DNA from 3 places in the Allobosea sp. P4_C6 genome. Region 3 is predicted to be linked to each of the others. Evidence: predicted binding sites of a transcription regulator. Region 3 holds the regulator's gene; each other region holds the start of a gene.
What was found. The regulator LexA, encoded in region 3, represses DNA repair genes until DNA is damaged. The targets are predictions, from matches to a motif close to TGTTCNNNNTGTGTTCNG.
Positions count from the first base shown of each region.

Region 1: a site for LexA is predicted at 2,347-2,364, ahead of AC1DVA_RS15520 (helicase-related protein). Genes of this name have one in related genera too.
Region 2: a site for LexA is predicted at 3,553-3,570, ahead of AC1DVA_RS00215 (DNA recombination protein RmuC). Genes of this name have one in related genera too.

Region 1 is NZ_JBFUIF010000019.1:56,147-61,513, forward strand. Features, by position in the region: gene AC1DVA_RS15520 (helicase-related protein) at 1-2,308, opposite strand, end outside; gene AC1DVA_RS15525 (MerR family transcriptional regulator) at 2,573-3,019, opposite strand; gene AC1DVA_RS15530 (KpsF/GutQ family sugar-phosphate isomerase) at 3,282-4,256, opposite strand; gene AC1DVA_RS15535 (outer membrane beta-barrel protein) at 4,412-5,367, shown strand, end outside.
Region 2 is NZ_JBFUIF010000001.1:38,057-43,423, reverse strand. Features, by position in the region: gene dapE (succinyl-diaminopimelate desuccinylase) at 1-395, shown strand, start outside; gene AC1DVA_RS00235 (hypothetical protein) at 461-1,045, shown strand; gene truA (tRNA pseudouridine(38-40) synthase TruA) at 1,053-1,793, opposite strand; gene fmt (methionyl-tRNA formyltransferase) at 1,847-2,776, opposite strand; gene def (peptide deformylase) at 2,949-3,488, opposite strand; gene AC1DVA_RS00215 (DNA recombination protein RmuC) at 3,602-4,786, shown strand; gene AC1DVA_RS00210 (OsmC family protein) at 4,787-5,296, opposite strand.
Region 3 is NZ_JBFUIF010000003.1:163,892-169,258, forward strand. Features, by position in the region: gene trpC (indole-3-glycerol phosphate synthase TrpC) at 1-480, shown strand, start outside; gene moaC (cyclic pyranopterin monophosphate synthase MoaC) at 477-959, shown strand; gene AC1DVA_RS03660 (molybdopterin molybdotransferase MoeA) at 1,017-2,228, shown strand; gene lexA (transcriptional repressor LexA) at 2,310-3,026, shown strand; partial or broken gene AC1DVA_RS03670 (ComEC/Rec2 family competence protein) at 3,675-5,099, opposite strand; gene AC1DVA_RS03675 (hypothetical protein) at 4,989-5,276, shown strand.

The sequences.
Region 1 (5,367 bases), on a different contig from region 3:
GCCGGATGAGATCGGCGAGGCGTTCGAGGATGTCGACGCGCACCGCGCGCTCGCCGCAGACGCGGTAGCCCGCCGCGCGGTAGAGCCCCTTCGGCACGGCCTTGTCGACCGGGAAGGAGGTGCGGCCCGACGCCGCGAGATGGGCGATGTCGTCGAGCCCGGCCGTCTCCGGCCCGCCATGCTTGAGCGCCCAGAGCTGGGCGGCGAGCGCGCGGGGCGCCGGCTTCAGCAGCGCCGGCATATAGATGTGGAAAGCGCCGAAGCGGATGCCGAGCTGGCGCAGCGCGGCCCGGCCCTCCTGGTCGAGCGCCTTCATCTCCTCGCCGACCTTGGCGCGTTCGAGCACGCCGAGCGCCTCGGCCGCCTGATAGGCGATGCCGCGCGCGATCCCGGTGGCGTTCTCCGCCGCTTCCAGTATCTGCAGCGCGCCGAGAAGGCGGGTGACATGATTCTTCAGCCAGAGATTGAGGCGGGCCTCGATCTGCTCGCGCGCCGCACCGCTCAGATGCTCCTCGACGAGCAGGCGCAGGCGCGGCTCCAGAACCTTCTCGCCGGCCGTCAGGCGCGCCACCGGCTCGCCGACCCAGCGCACCAGCCCGTCATGCGACAGCACGAAGGCATCGTCGCCCGCCAGCACGACGCGCGCCGCCCGGGCTTCGATCTCGGCGCCAAGCGCCTTCATCGCCGCCAGGTTCAGGGCCTTGACCTCGGCCCCTCCAGCCTTCGGGTCCGCCGTGAAGCGGAAACCCTGCAGCATTCCAACGTGCTGGCCCTCGACGAGCACATCGCCCGTCGCAGTGACCTCAGCCTCCAACATCGCATTCTCCCGCAAGCGGCGCATCAACACGCTGGTGCGCCGATCGACAAATCGGCTGGCGAGACGCTCATGCAGAGCATCCGACAGCTTGTCCTCTACAAGACGCGCCATGCCCTGCCAATGCTCAGGATCGGGCAACCAGTCCGGACGGTTTGCAACAAAGGTCCAAGTCCGGACCTGCGCGATGCGCGCCGAGAGCGTGTCGATCTCGCCATCGGTGCGGTCGAGGGAGGCCAATTGCGCCGCATACCAGTCGGCATCGAGCCGGCCATGACGCATCAGCCGGAGATACAGCGTGGTCGCCAGATCGGCGTGCTGCATCGGCGAGATCTTGCGATAATCGGGCAGGCTGCAGACCTCCCAGAGCCGCTCGACCGCCGCACGCCCTTGCGCCAGCGCCGCGACGTCCGGGTCCCTCGCCAAGATTTCCAGCGTCGTCATGTCCTCGGCGATCAGCGCCCGCGTCAGGCCGAGTTCGGAGGGCTGGATATTCAGGGTGTCGAGCAAACCGGCGATCGAGCGCAGGTCGAGATCGGAATTGCGCCACTGCATCTGCCGGATCGGCTCGAAACGGTGATTCTCGATCGCTTCGACCAGTTCGGCATCGAAAGGCGGGCAACGCCCGCTGGTGCCGAAGGTGCCGTCGCGCAGATGCCGCCCGGCGCGCCCGGCGATCTGGCCGAACTCGGCCGGGTTGAGCTTGCGGAAATGATGGCCGTCGAATTTCTTGTCGGCCGCGAAGGCGATGTGGTTGACGTCGAGGTTGAGCCCCATGCCGATCGCATCGGTCGCGACCAGATAATCGACATCGCCGGACTGGTATATCTCGACCTGCGCGTTGCGGGTGCGCGGGCTGAGCGCGCCGAGCACCACGGCCGCCCCGCCCTTCTGCCGGCGAATCAATTCGGCGATGGCGTAGACCTCCTCCACCGAGAAGGCGACGATGGCCGAGCGCGGCGGCAGCCGCGTGATCTTGCGGTCGCCCGCGAAGGTCAGGTTCGACAGGCGCGGGCGCGACACCACATTGACGCCGGGGATCAGCTGCTCGACCAGCGGGCGCATGGTGCCGGCGCCGATCAGCATGGTCTCGGCCCGGCCGCGCCGGTTGAGCAGCCGGTCGGTGAAGACATGGCCGCGGTCGAGATCGGATGCGAGCTGGATCTCGTCGATCGCTACGAAATCGACCGCGAGGTCGCGCGGCATCGCCTCGACCGTGCAGACCCAGAAGCGCGGCCGCTCCGGCTTGATCTTCTCCTCGCCGGTGACGAGCGCGACAGCCTCGGGGCCGACCTTCTCGACGGTGCGCTGGTAGACCTCGCGCGCCAGCAGGCGCAGCGGCAGGCCGATCATCCCCGTCGGATGGGCGACCATGCGCTCGATGGCGAGATGGGTCTTGCCGGTATTGGTGGGGCCCAGCACCGCCGTGACGCCATGGGCGCGGGCAGCGGGCGGCAGCGAACGGAAAGGAAGCAAGGCGATGGAGCCGATCATCTCGCCCGCCCATGCGGGCGGGAGCGTGAACTTGAATCAGGAACGAGTCCGGAACGAAGCGGGGCCGAATCGGTGACTCCGGCAGAATCGGGATTTGTTCCCCTTTCGGGGCCACACTCCCTTCGGCATGGGCCATGGCCGCATCGCGCGCCCTCCCGCAAAGTGATCGTGGAGGCGGCGCAGAGGCCGCCGTTCAGGTTTCCTATTTAAGCCTTTCGGGCGGGGAAACGAGAGGCAATACGGTTTTCCAGCCTGCAGGCCGGCTCAATGGCGGGCGTGCTTGCATTGGCCATGGTCGGCCAAGGCTTCGATGATCGCGCAATCGCAGGCCGCGACGCCGCCCGAGCAGGTGGTGGCGATCCGCTCCAGTTCCTTCTCCAGCGAGCGCAGCCGCGCGATCTTGTCGCGAACTTCATCGAGATGGGCGACCGAAATCGCATGCGCCTCGTCGCAGGCGATGCCGGGGGTATCGGAGAGCCGGAGCAGCGTGCGGATGTTCTCGACGGCGAAGCCAAGATCGCGCGCATGCTTGATGAAGGCGAGCCGCTCGGCATGGCGACGGCCATAGCGGCGCTGATTGCCTTCGGAACGCTCCGGCGGCGGCAGCAGCCCGACCTGCTCGTAATAGCGGATCGTCTCGACCTTGACGCCGGTACGCTCCGCCAGCGCGCCGATCGGCATCACGCGTTCGAGCCTGTCCGCCGCGGTCATGACATCATCTCCGAAGCTGTAGTGTCTACAGCTTTAAATAGACCGCAGCACTCCGAAGACAAGAGCCTGTCATGTTGAACGGAACCGCGTCGTCATTCCGGGGGGGGCCCGCAGGGCCGAGCCCGGAACCCATGAACACGACATTTCAGAAAGAACCGGGAGCGGCGGCCGATGCGCCTGTCCGGCGATCACCGTGTTCATGGGTTCCGGGCTCAAGCGCTGCGCGCTTGCCCCGGCATGACGGCGCGGTTCCGTTGCGCGATCAAGCCACACCCATCGCCAGCAGGTCGTGGACATGGACGAGGCCGACCGGCCGCTCCTGCGCATCGACGACGATCAGCGCCGTGATCCGCACCCGGTTGACCAGCTCCAGCGCCTCGACCGCGAGCGTATCGAGCCCGATGCGGCGCGGATCGGCCGTCATGATGTCGCGTGCCCTGAGCGATCCGCCGCCGCCCATCGTCGCCTTGCGGCGCAGGTCGCCATCGGTGACGACGCCGGCGAGCTTGCCATCCAGGTCCATGACGATGGCGCAGCCGAAGCTCTTCTCCGAGATCATCGCGATCACGTCGGGCAGCAGCGTGTCGAGCCCGATCAGCGGCAGGTCGGCGCCGCGATGCATGATGCTCTCGACGGTCTTGAGCTGCGCGCCGAGCTTGCCGCCGGGGTGATAGACGAAGAAATCCTGCGGCGAGAAGCCGCGCGCCTCCAGCAGTGCCACGGCCAAGGCATCGCCGAGCGCGATCTGCATCGTCGTCGAGGTGGTGGGTGCCAGGCCGTTCGGGCAGGCCTCCGTCGCCTTGGGCAGGATCAGCGCGACATCGGCCTCCTTGCCGAGCGTGCTCTCGGGGTTCGAGGTGAAGGCGATCAGCCCGACGCGGAAGCGGCGGGTATAGCCGACAAGCGCCGCCAGCTCCGCGGTTTCGCCCGACCAGGACAGCGCGATCACCACGTCTTCCGGCCTGACCATGCCGAGATCGCCATGGCTCGCCTCGGCCGGGTGAACGAAATGGGCGGGCGTGCCGGTCGAGGCCAGCGTCGCGGCGAGCTTGCGCCCGACATGGCCGGACTTGCCCATGCCTGAGACGATCACGCGGCCGCTCGCGGCACGGATCAGCGCGACGGCGTCAGTGAAGGGCTGGCCCAGCCCGTCGGCGAGCGCGGCATGGAGGGTGTCGAGCCCGGCCCGTTCCGTGGCGACGGTGCGGAGGGCGGAAGCGCGGATGTCATCGGTCATGGCGCGCGCTCTAGCACGAGCTCCCTCGGCATTTCCACCGTTGCCGGGGGCACGATGCCTGCGTTGACGGCTCCTTAACCCTGTTCGTTCTAACTCCGTTAACCATACGCGTCCTCCAGGGCGCGTCAGCTGTTGCCTGGAGCCTTGCGAACCCCGTGTCCGGCCGCACGAAGATCCTGCTTCTGTCCGGCACCGCCCTGGCCGGGCTCGTGCTCGGCTGGACGATGGCCGTGGCGCAGCAGGCGCGCGCGCTCAGGACGGGCACGCCGACCTATATCGCGCAGCAGCCAGCGCCGCCGGCGGCACCGCTCGCAGCGGCGAGCGGCGATCCCGAGGCCATTCGCGACCCGGCGGGCCTGATCCAGAACCAGAGCACGACCGTCTCGGCGCGCCAGCCTTCCCGCGCCAGCCAGCCCATCCAGGCGCCGACGCTGCGCGGCGTCACGCAACGCCAGTTCCGCGCGCCGCCGCCCACCGTGGCCGCGCTGCCGCCGCCTGCTCCGCCGCCGCCCCCGCCGCGCCGCCGCAGCGCAGCGGAAGAGGATCCTTACGCCGCGCTGGGGCTGCGCCTCGGCTCGGTGACGCTGCGGCCCGGCATCACCAACTCGGTCGGCTACGACACCAACCCGCAGCGCAGCTCCACGCCCGGCGTGAAGGGCTCGCCCTTCGCCCGCTACGAGGCCGATCTCGACATCCAGTCCGACTGGAACGCGCACGAGCTCAAGGGCAAGCTGCGCGGCAGCTATCTGCAGTTCTTCAGGGACGGCGAGGCCTCGCGCCCGGATGGCGAAGGCAATCTCGACCTGCGGCTCGACGCCACCCGCGACACCCGCATCCTGCTCGAATCGCGCTTTAGGCTCGATACGCAGCGCCCCGGCTCGCCCGATCTGACCGCCGCCGTGCAGGGCCGCCCGCTGATCTGGCAATATGGCGGCTCGGCCGGCGTCACCCATGATATCAACCGTCTGCAGCTGACGTTGCGCGGCTCGGTCGACCGCAGCGACTATGAGGATGCACGCCTCACCAGCGGCGCGATCCTCTCGCAGAAGGACCGCAACCAGACGCAGTACGGTCTGCGTCTGCGCGCCGCCTACGAGGTGACACCGGGCTT
Region 2 (5,367 bases), on a different contig from region 3:
TCTTCAACATCCGCTTCAACGATGTCTGGACGCCGGAGACGCTCGACGCCGAGATCGAGCGGCGGCTGCGCGAGGCCGCCGGCAACACGGTGCGCTACGAGATCGGCTTCCAGCCGACCAATGCCGTCGCCTTCCTGACTGAGCCCGGCCCGTTCGTCGCGATGGTCGCGGATGCGGTCGCGGCCGAGACCGGCAAGCGCCCGGCCCTGTCCACCACAGGCGGCACCTCGGATGCCCGCTTCATCAAGAGCTATTGCCCCGTCGTCGAATACGGTGTCGTCGGCAAGACGATGCACCAGATCGATGAATGCGTCGCCGTCGCGGACATCCTCGCGCTCGAGCGGATCACGCATCGTTTACTCGCCAGCTATTTTGCAGCGCAACATAACGCTTGACGCCTGGGAACCGAGGTCCATTATCCCCGTTAGACGAAAGTCTAAGAGAGATGATGGAGGCCGTGATGAGGCTGGCCGCCGACGACATCGCGCGTTCGCTGCGCGGTTCCTGGCATCTGATGACCCGGGGCGCCGAGGCACTCTCGGAGCTCGATCTCAGCCGGGATGGATTCTGGCGCTCCTTCCTCGCCTTCGCGCTGATGCTGCCCGCGACGATCGCGATCCTCGCCGCCGCGCGCCTGATGGCGGGACTGCCTAACAGCGCCGGGCTTTTCACCGCCCCCGTTCTCGCGCTGTCGGTGATCGCCGCGCTGTGCCTTGCCATCCTTGCCGTACCGGCACTCCTGATCGCGCTGCGCCCGGAACTCGCGCAGGCTCCGCGCTTCACCAGCTTCGTCATCGCCTGGAACTGGGCCGGCATCGTTTCGGCCAGCCTGATGGCGGTACCGGCCGCCGTGCTCGCGCTCGGTTGGTCGACGCCCCAGCTCGCATTGGTGCAATCCGGCTTCTTCGCCGCGATCGTGCTGAGGTTGCGCTACTGCGTGGCGCGGGCCGCCTTCGCGCCGGAAGGCCGCGCCATCGCGCTGCCGCTGGTCGCTGCCAGCGTCGTCCTGGATTACGGCGTGATCCGGCTTTTCGGCCTGTTCTGAGGCCGTCTCAGTAGTCGACACCCGCCAGATAAAGTCCGCAGGACGGCGCCAGGGCCGCGCATTGCGCACGCTCGCGCGCAGCGAGGATCTGACCCATCTTCGCCTCGGGCCAGCGGCCAGCTCCGACCATCTTCAGGCTGCCGACGATCGAGCGCACCTGATGATGCAGGTAAGAGCGGGCATCGGTGTAGACCACGATCTCGGAGCCCTCGCGCCGGACATCGAGCCGGTCGAGCGTGCGCATCGGGCTGTTGGCCTGGCATTCGGCGGCGCGAAATGTCGTGAAGTCGTGGTGGCCCAGCAGCGCCTTGGCGGCCCGGTCCATCGCCTCGTGATCCAGCCTGACCGGCACATGCCAGACGCGGTCGCGGTCGAGCGCCGGCGGCGCACGCCGATCGAGGATGCGGTAGATGTAATAGCGGCGCTTGGCCGATATCCGGGCGTTGAAATCGTCGGACACCGCCTCGGCGCTCAGCACGCCGACCGGGACGCGGGATTTCAGCCGGGCATTGGTAGCGTCGCGCACCACATCGGTGCGCCATTCCCTGTCGAGATCGACATGGGCAACCTGATGGGTGGCGTGAACGCCGGCATCGGTGCGGCCGGCGCAGTGCAGGCGCACGGGGTGGCCGCAGAAGGCCTCGATTGCCTCCTCGACGCTTTGCTGCACGGAGGGGCCGTTGACCTGACGCTGCCAGCCCGAGAACGGCGTGCCGTCATATTCGATGACGAGCTTGTAGCGCGGCATCAGAGCCGGCCACCGAACGATGCGAAGCAGTTTTCGGACAATGGCCTGCTCCGCTAAAGCTTGTCGCCGGCTCCGAGCCGGGCGCCGCGCAGGAACTCGGCCCCGCTCATCGGCGCCTTGCCCGCGCGCTGGACCTGCAGCAGCTTCACCGCGCCGACGGCGCAGGCGACCGTGCCCTCGTCGTCGAGCAGCGTGCCGGGCTCGGCCGCTCCGCCGGCGCGCGCCGTCCGCAGGATCCTCAGCCGCTCCGGCCCCTTGCCGAGATCGATCTCGGCGAAAGCGCCGGGGAATGGCGAGAGCCCGCGAACCCGGTCGTGCACCTGCTGCGCCGGCTGCGCCCAGCTCAGCTTGGCCTCGGCATTGGTGATCTTGGCGGCGTAGGTGACGCCCTCCTCCGGCTGCGGCGTGAACTGCAGGCCGCCGCGCCCAAGCGCGGCGAGCGCCCGCACCATCAGGTCGGCACCGAGGATGCTGAGCTGGTCGTGCAATTCACCAGCCGTGAGATCCGGCCCGATCGTCAGCGTTTCGACCATGCCGACCGGACCGGTATCGAGCCCCGCCTCCATCTTCATCACGCAGACGCCGGTCTCGGCATCGCCGGCCATGATCGCGCGCTGCAGCGGCGCCGCGCCGCGCCAGCGCGGCAGCAGCGATGCATGCAGGTTGAGGCAGCCGAGCTCGGGCAGGTCCAGGATCGCCTGGGGCAGGATCATGCCGTAGGCGACGACGACGGCGACATCGGCCTGATGCGAGGCGATGATCTCGGCCTGTTCCGGCGTCTTCAGCGTCGCAGGCGTGAAGACCGGGATGCCGAAGCGTTCGGCCGCCCTATGAACCGGGGAAGGCTTGAGTTCGAGGCCCCTGCCCGCTTGCGCGGGAGCGCGGGTGTAGCAGGAGACGACCTCGTGCCCCTGGCCGACGATCTCGGTCAGGACCGGCACGGCGAAATCCGGCGTGCCCATGAAAATGACGCGCAAACTCATACGCTCGATTTACCTCAGCCCCGGCGCAGCGCCGGAAAGAATAGAACAGCCCTCATCCTGAGGAGCGCCGCGAGGCGCGTCTCGAAGGATGATCCAGCCGCCTCCCGAAGCATCCTTTGAGACGCCGCGTGCCGCGGCTCCTTAGGATGAGGGCTCGGGTGACGACTGCTCGTTACGCCGCCCGCTCGCGCTTGGCGGCCTTGGCGAATTTCTTGGTCACGCGCTCGCGCTTCAGCCGCGAGAGATGGTCGATGAACAGCACGCCGTTGAGATGGTCGATCTCGTGCTGCAGGCAGGTGGCGAGCAGCCCGTCGGCCTTGATCTCCTGCACCTTGCCGTCGAGATCCATGAAGCGGACCTTCACCTGCGCCGGGCGCTCGACCTCCTCGTAATATTCGGGGATCGAGAGGCACCCTTCCTCATAGGCATTGAACTCGTCCGAGGACCAGGTGACCTCCGGATTGATGAAGACCTGCGGCTTCTTCGGCTCCGGCTCCTCGCCTTCCTTCGGCTCGCGCTTCGCCAGGTCGATCGTCACGATGCGCAGCGGCTCGCCGATCTGGATCGCCGCAAGCCCGATGCCAGGCGCGTCGTACATGGTCTCGAACATATCCTCGACCAGCGCCCGGATATCGGGCGTGACGGCTGCGACCGGCTTCGAGACGAGACGGAGCTGGGCGTCGGGCAGGATGACGAGCGGGCGAATGGCCATGGGATTCCGCAGGAAAAAGGCTGAACAAGGCGGGACATAAGCATTTGTGGGCAAGCGGTCAAACTGTTCCGCTTTCGTTCGCAATACCGCCTCGAATCGGCTAGGCTCGCGTCATGAATGAGATCGCCTTCACCCTGCTCGAACGCCCGGTGACCTGGGCCGAAGCGGCGCTCGGCTTCGCCGGCCTGAGCCTCATGCTTCTGCTGATGGTGGTGCTGTCCGCCTGGCGTGGCGGCCAAAGCCGCGCGATCGAAGCGGCCATGGCGGCGGAGCGCGCCCGAGAGATGGACGACAAGGTCGCCGAGATGAACCGGCAGCAGGCCGAGCTCGCCGGCCGCATGCAGTCCATGGCCGAGATCCTCTCGACCCGGCAGGGCGATCTCGCGCGGCTCGTCGCCGATCGTATGGACGGGCTGAGCCACAAGGTCGGCCAGGGCCTAGAGCAGAATGTCCGACAGACCACCGAGAGCCTCGGCAAGCTGCAGGAGCGGCTGGCGGTTATCGACAGCGCCCAGAAGAACCTGACCGACCTCACCTCCGAGGTCGTGACGCTGAAGGACGTACTCTCCAACAAGCAGGCGCGCGGCGCTTATGGCCAGGGGCGGATGGAGGCGATCATCCGCGACGGACTGCCCGCCGCCTTCTTCGCCTTCCAGCCGCAGCTCTCGAACGGCAAGCGGCCGGACTGCTTGGTGACGCTGCCCGGAGACGGGCGTGGGCTGGTCATTGACGCGAAATTCCCGCTGGAGAGCTTCACGCAATTGCGCGAGGCGCGCGGCGAGGATGCGAAGAAGGCCGCCGGCCAACGCGTGCGAAGCGATGTCGGCGTGCATGTGAAGGACATCGCCGAACGCTATTTCCTGCCCGGCGAGACGCAGGATGTCGCGCTGCTCTTCGTGCCGTCCGAGTCGATCTATGCCGATCTGCACGAGTATTTCGACGATGTCGTGCAGCGGGCGCACCGGGCGCGGATCATGATCGTCTCGCCCTCGCTGCTGGCGCTGGCGATCCAGCTCATGCAGTCGCTGGTGCGCGATGCGCGCATGCGCGAGGAGGCGCAGGTCATCCAGACCGAGGTCGGCAAGCTGCTCGACGATGTGCGACGGCTAGGCGAGCGCGTCGACAAGCTCGACACGCATTTCCGCCAGGCGCAGGAGGATGTCGGCCAGATCAAGACCTCGGCCGGCAAGGTCACGACCCGCGCCGAGAGGATCGGCGCGCTCGACTTCGACGACGAGAAGAGCGAACCGAAGCTGCCCTTCACCAAGGGGCTGGAGCTGAAGGCCGCGGCGGAGTGATCAGCCGCGGCTGAGCACTGCGGAAAGCTCCGGCTTCACGTTCAGGGTCTGGAAGACGACGCAGTAGCGCTCGGTGAGCTTCAGCAGCGTGTCGAGCTTCTCCTGTGGCGCATCGGTCTCGACATCGAAGGAGAGCCGGATCGCCTTGAAGCCGACGGCCGCATCCTTGGCGACGCCAAGCGTGCCGCGGAAGTCGAGATCGCCCTCGGCGCGCACGACGCCCTTCTTCAGCTCGATCTCCAGCGCGGTCGCGACCGCCTTCAGCGTCACGCCGGCGCAGGCGACCAGCGCCTCCAGCAGCATGTCGCCGGAGCAAAGCTCGGCGCCCGAGCCGCCCGTCGCAGGATGAAGGCCGGCGAGCGCGATGGCACGGCCGGTCTCGACCTTGCAGGCGATGTGCTGGTCGTCGAGCTCGCCATGCGCCTTCAGCGTGATGATGGCGGCCTCGGGATTGGTCCGGTACTCGTCCTTGAGCGGAGCCTGCAGGGCACGCAGTGCGGTGACGTCCATGGGGCTGAACCTCTTGTTCGAGCGGAAGATCGCGTTAAGGCGCTGATAGGCTCAAGACGACCTGGGTGCCA
Region 3 (5,367 bases):
GAGGCCTCTGGCCTGCCGGCACTGCGCAAGGATTTCCTCTACGACACCTATCAGGTCTATGAGGCGCGGGCCTGGGGTGCCGACTGCATCCTGATCATCATGGCCGGCGTCGACGACGAAACCGCCCGGGCATTGAACGAGACCGCGCGCGAGCTCGACATGGACGTGCTCGTCGAAGTCCATGACGACGCCGAACTCGATCGTGCACTGAAGCTCGAAAGCCGGCTTCTCGGCATTAACAATCGCGACCTGCGCAGCTTCAACGTCGATCTCGCCGTGACCGAGCGGCTGGCGCCACGCGTGCCCGCCGACCGTATCGTCATCAGCGAGAGCGGCATCTTCACCCATGCCGACGTCGCCCGGCTCAACACGATCGGCGTCAGCAGCTTCCTCGTCGGCGAAAGCCTGATGCGGCAGGCCGATATCACGGCGGCAACGCGGGCGCTGCTGACCGGGCAGGCGCAAGAGAGCGCGGCGTGAGCCGGCTCAGCCACCTCGACGCCCAGGGCCAGGCGCATATGGTCGATGTCGGCGGCAAGGCCGAGACGACCCGCACGGCAATAGCCGAGGGCAGCGTCGTGATGGCACCGGAGACGGTCGCGATCGTGCGCGATGGCAACGCTAGGAAGGGCGACGTGCTCGGCACGGCGCGGCTTGCCGGCATCATGGCGGCCAAGCGCACGCATGAGCTGATCCCGCTCTGCCATCCGCTGCTGCTGAGCAAGATCGCGGTCGATCTCGATCTCGACGAGGCGCTTCCGGGTGTGCGCGTGCGCGCCGAGGTCAAGATGACCGGCCAGACCGGCGTCGAGATGGAGGCGCTGACCGCCGTCTCGGTCGCCTGCCTCACCGTTTACGACATGGTCAAGGCGGTCGACCGGGCGATGCGGATCGAGAATATCCGGCTCGTGCACAAATCCGGCGGACAGTCCGGCGACTACGACGCGAAGGCTGGTTAGAGGAGTGAGCATGATGTCGCCCGAAAACCGGTTCTCACTTTTCGGCATCATGCTCTGATGGCGCTCACCCCGGTCCCCGTCGCGCGCAAGGCGTTGCTCGACAGCATTCCGGGGCCGACCGGAACCGAGACCCTGCCGCTCTCCCAATGCGGCTGGCGCGTGCTCGGCGCCGACGTGAAGGCGCTGCGCACCCAGCCGCCCTTCGCCAACTCGGCGATGGACGGCTACGCGGTTCGCGGTGACGACATGGCGGAAGGCGTCAGCCTTGCCGTGATCGGCGAATCCGCCGCCGGCCGGGCTTTCGAGGGCCGCGTCGGGCCGGGCCAGGCAGTGCGGATCTTCACCGGCGCACCGATGCCGGCCGGCGCCGACACCATCCTGATCCAGGAAGATGCCGACGGCGTCGACAGCCCGACGATCCGGGTGCGCGTGCCGCCGGCGAAGGGCAAGTTCCTGCGCGCCGCCGGGCTCGATTTTCATGAAGGCGATGTGTTGTTGGCGGCCGGACGGGTGCTCGACAGCGCCGCGCTCGGGCTCGCGGCGGCGATGGGGCATCCGGCTCTGCCGGTGCGGCGCAAGCCCCGCGTCGCGATCCTCGCCACCGGCGACGAATTGGTCGCTCCCGGCGAGCCCGTCGGGCGCGATCAGATCGTCGCCTCGAACTCGTTTTCACTGGCCGCGCTGGTCGAGAAGGCCGGCGGCGCTCCCCTCGATCTCGGTATCGCCCGCGACGATCATGCCGATCTCGCCGCCAAGATCGGACAGGCCCAGGCCGCCGATGCCGATGTGCTGATCACGCTTGGCGGCGCCTCCGTCGGCGCCCATGACCTCGTGCAGGAGGCTCTGACGCGGGCGGGCATGGAGCTCGGCTTCTGGAAGATCGCGATGCGGCCCGGCAAACCGATGATGACCGGCCGGCTCGGCCGCATGGTCGTGGTCGGCCTGCCCGGCAATCCGGTCTCCTCGATCGTCTGCGGCCACCTCTTCGTGCTGCCGCTGATAGAGGCTTTGCTCGGCATGGCCGATGCAGATCTGGACCGGAGCATCCCCGCCATCCTGGGTCGCGACATGCCGGCGAATGACGAGCGCGAGGATTATCTGCGTTCCGAGCTGGCGTTGAGCCCCGAGGGATGGGTGGCGACACCTTTCGGCCGGCAGGATTCCTCGATGCTCGGCACGCTGGCGCGAGCCCAGGCGCTGACGATCCGCCCCGCCTTCGCCGACGCGGCCAAGACGGGCGATCCCTGCCGGATCCTGCCGCTGCGGTAGGCCGCTTGCGGAACACAAGCAGAACGCGTATGGTGTTCGTGCTTTGTTTCGAATCTGCGCTTTGAAGGGCTGGCGGCAACCATGCTGACACGCAAGCAACACGAACTCCTGCGCTTCATCCAGGAACGCTTGCGCGAGAGCGGGGTGCCGCCCTCCTTCGACGAGATGAAGGACGCGCTCGATCTGCGCTCGAAATCCGGCATCCACCGGCTGATCATGGCGCTGGAGGAGCGCGGCTTCATCCGCCGCCTGCCCAACCGGGCGCGCGCGCTCGAAGTCATCAAGAAGCCCGACGGTCTCGGCGCCCCGCAGCCGCGCCCCCGGTTCAGTCCGGCCATCGTCCAGGGCGGTCTCGGATCGCAGCCCAGCCTCGGCAAGCCACGCCCGGGTTCCGGAGCCGATGAAGACAGCCGTTCCTCCATCGCGATCCCGGTGATGGGACGCATCGCCGCCGGCACGCCGATCTCGGCGATCCAGAGCCGCAGCCACACCGTCTCGCTGCCGCCCGACATGCTCGGCTCCGGCGAACATTACGCGCTCGAAGTGCGCGGCGATTCGATGGTCGAAGCCGGCATTCTCGACGGCGACACGGTCGTCATCCGCAGGCAGGACACGGCCAATACCGGCGATATCGTGGTGGCGCTGATCGACGACGAAGAGGCTACCCTCAAGCGGCTGCGCAAGCGCGGCTCCTCGATCGCGCTCGAAGCGGCGAACCCGGCCTACGAAACCCGCGTGCTCGGACCGGACCGGGTCAAGATCCAGGGCCGTCTCGTCAATCTGATGCGGCGCTACTGAAGCCGTTCGATGTCGGCGTCGCTGTCGACGGACACCGATGCCGGGTTGGTGGGTGGCTGATTGTTGGCCCGCGGCGCGGGTGGCGTCGCCTGCGTCTGCTCGCGGCGGCGGCTCCAGGGACGGTCTGCGGCGCCCTGCTCCGAGACATGGCTGCTCCAGCCTGTCGCTGTTCGATAGAGCGAGGTCGCGGCTCAGCGCGCCACGGCTGATCAACCTCGCCTTGCAGGCGCCGCTCCAGGAAATCGCGGTGACGACGAGGTCGGCGCGGAGGCAGTCCTCGATGATTGCGAGCCGATCGCGCGTGTAAGACACGGTGCGCTGATCGGCCGTGCGGCCGATGCAGCCCAGGCTGTCGCAAACGATGCCGGCCCGCAGCGTCGGATCGTCCGGCGAGCGGCTGTCACCATCGGACGAGAGCCATTGTTGCAGGACAAAGCGGCTGGGCTTTCCGGCGATGGCGAGCCGGCCATCGGCTCCGCGCAGCGCTAGACCCGAGCCGTCGCGTTCGATCAGGATCTCCGGCCGCTCGGGCTTGCCGGCGACGGCGACGCCGAACATGAGCGGGATGGCCGCCAGCCAGCGCCAGGCCGTTGTCCAGAGCGTCAGCCAGAGCAATGTCAGCACGAAGCAGACGAGCACGGCGGGACCGAAGGCCGCGATCATCACCGTTGAATGGTCGATGGCCGCGACCCAGTGCGCCACCTTCAGCACGACATCCGAGGCGAGCCCCATCAGCGCCCAGGCCGGCCAATCCAGCCCGAAGGGATAGGCCAAAACGCCGAAGACCGCCGCCGGCATGACGAAGAGCGAGACGAAGGGCAGCGCCATGGCATTGCCGAGCAGCCCGAAAGGATTGAAGGTCTGGAAGTGATAGGCGCCGAAGGGTGCGGTCGCCGCCGTGGCGAGCAAGGTGGTGACGACGATGCCGAGCGCTGCGGTCCAGAGCGGGCCGACAGGCCAAGGCAGAACTGGCGGAGGCCGGGCGCGGTCCCGCCGCTCCCAACGTTCGGCGAAGGCGATCAGTGCCGCGACCGCGCCGAAGGACATCTGGAAGCTCGGCCCGAGCAGGGCCTCGGGCTCGCGCAGCAGCACGATCATCGCAGCGAGCGCGAGGTTGCGCATGCTCAACGCCGCGCGGTCGACCAGGATGGCGCCCAGCATCACCAGCGTCATGATCAGCGAGCGTTCGGTCGCGACGTCGCTGCCCGAGAAGATGCAGTAGGCGGTTGCACCGAGCATGGCGGCCACGGCGGCGAGCTTCTTGACCGGCCAACGCAATGCGATCGTCTGCGAGAGCGCCAGCAAGGCTCGCACCAGCCAGAAGATCGTGCCGGCGGCGAGCACCATGTGGAGCCCCGAGATCGAGACGATATGGTAGATGCCGGCGGCGCGCAGGTCGTTGTTGGTCGCCTCGGTGATCAGCCCGCGCTTGCCCGTGACGAGCGCGGCCGCCACCGCGCCGCCCTGCCCGCCGCCGGCCTCGGCGATGCGCCGGGTCAGGGCGTTGCGGGCCTTGTCGATCGCCACATCGATCGCCAGACGCGTCGGCATCGGATAGGGCGGCGGCGCCAAAGCGAGCTTGCCGGATATGCTGCCGACAGCTCCGATTCCCTTGAAGAAGGCGTCGCGGCCGAAATCATAGCCGCCCGCCCGCGCCGGCCCCGGCGGAGGCAGCAGCCGGGCGGTCGCGACGATATGGTCCCCGGGCGCGACGGAGCCGGCGCGGATGTTGACGCGCACCCGCTTCGGGCGCTCGCCCTCCGGCACCCCCGCGAGATCGGTCACCAGCACGACGATGCGGGCGCCGTTGTCCCTTGCCTCCACGGTTTCGACATAGCCTGTCAGCTTGCCGATCCGCGGCCGCTCCAGCATCGGTGCTGATATGTCGGCAGTACGCCAGACCCCCGCCCCAAAGCCGGCAAAAGCGGCGGCCGCAGCCAGGCAAGCCATCGATGGGAGGCAATGGAAGCGCAGGGCAAAGGCAAGTCCGATGCTCAGGACGAGGCCAAGCAACGGCGCCCACAAAGCCGGCTCACGATCTGCCGCGAAATAAAACACGATGCCGGCGCCCATCGCCACGGGCAGCCACAGGAACGGGCGGCGGCGCTCGGCCTCCAGCGCGAGGGCACGGCCGAACTGCGCCCGCCAGCCCTGCAACCAGGCATCGAAGCGCACCGGCGCCAGCCAGGATGGCCGCAAACGCAGAGGCACGGCGCCAACGCGGGCGCCGCGCCGTTCCCCCTGCCCTGACGGCCCCGGCTGCATCGCCTGCCCCATCCCCATCGGCATTGCGATTTGACCGCTTAACCTTTCCGGCCAAGCCATGTTACAGGGCGCGCGC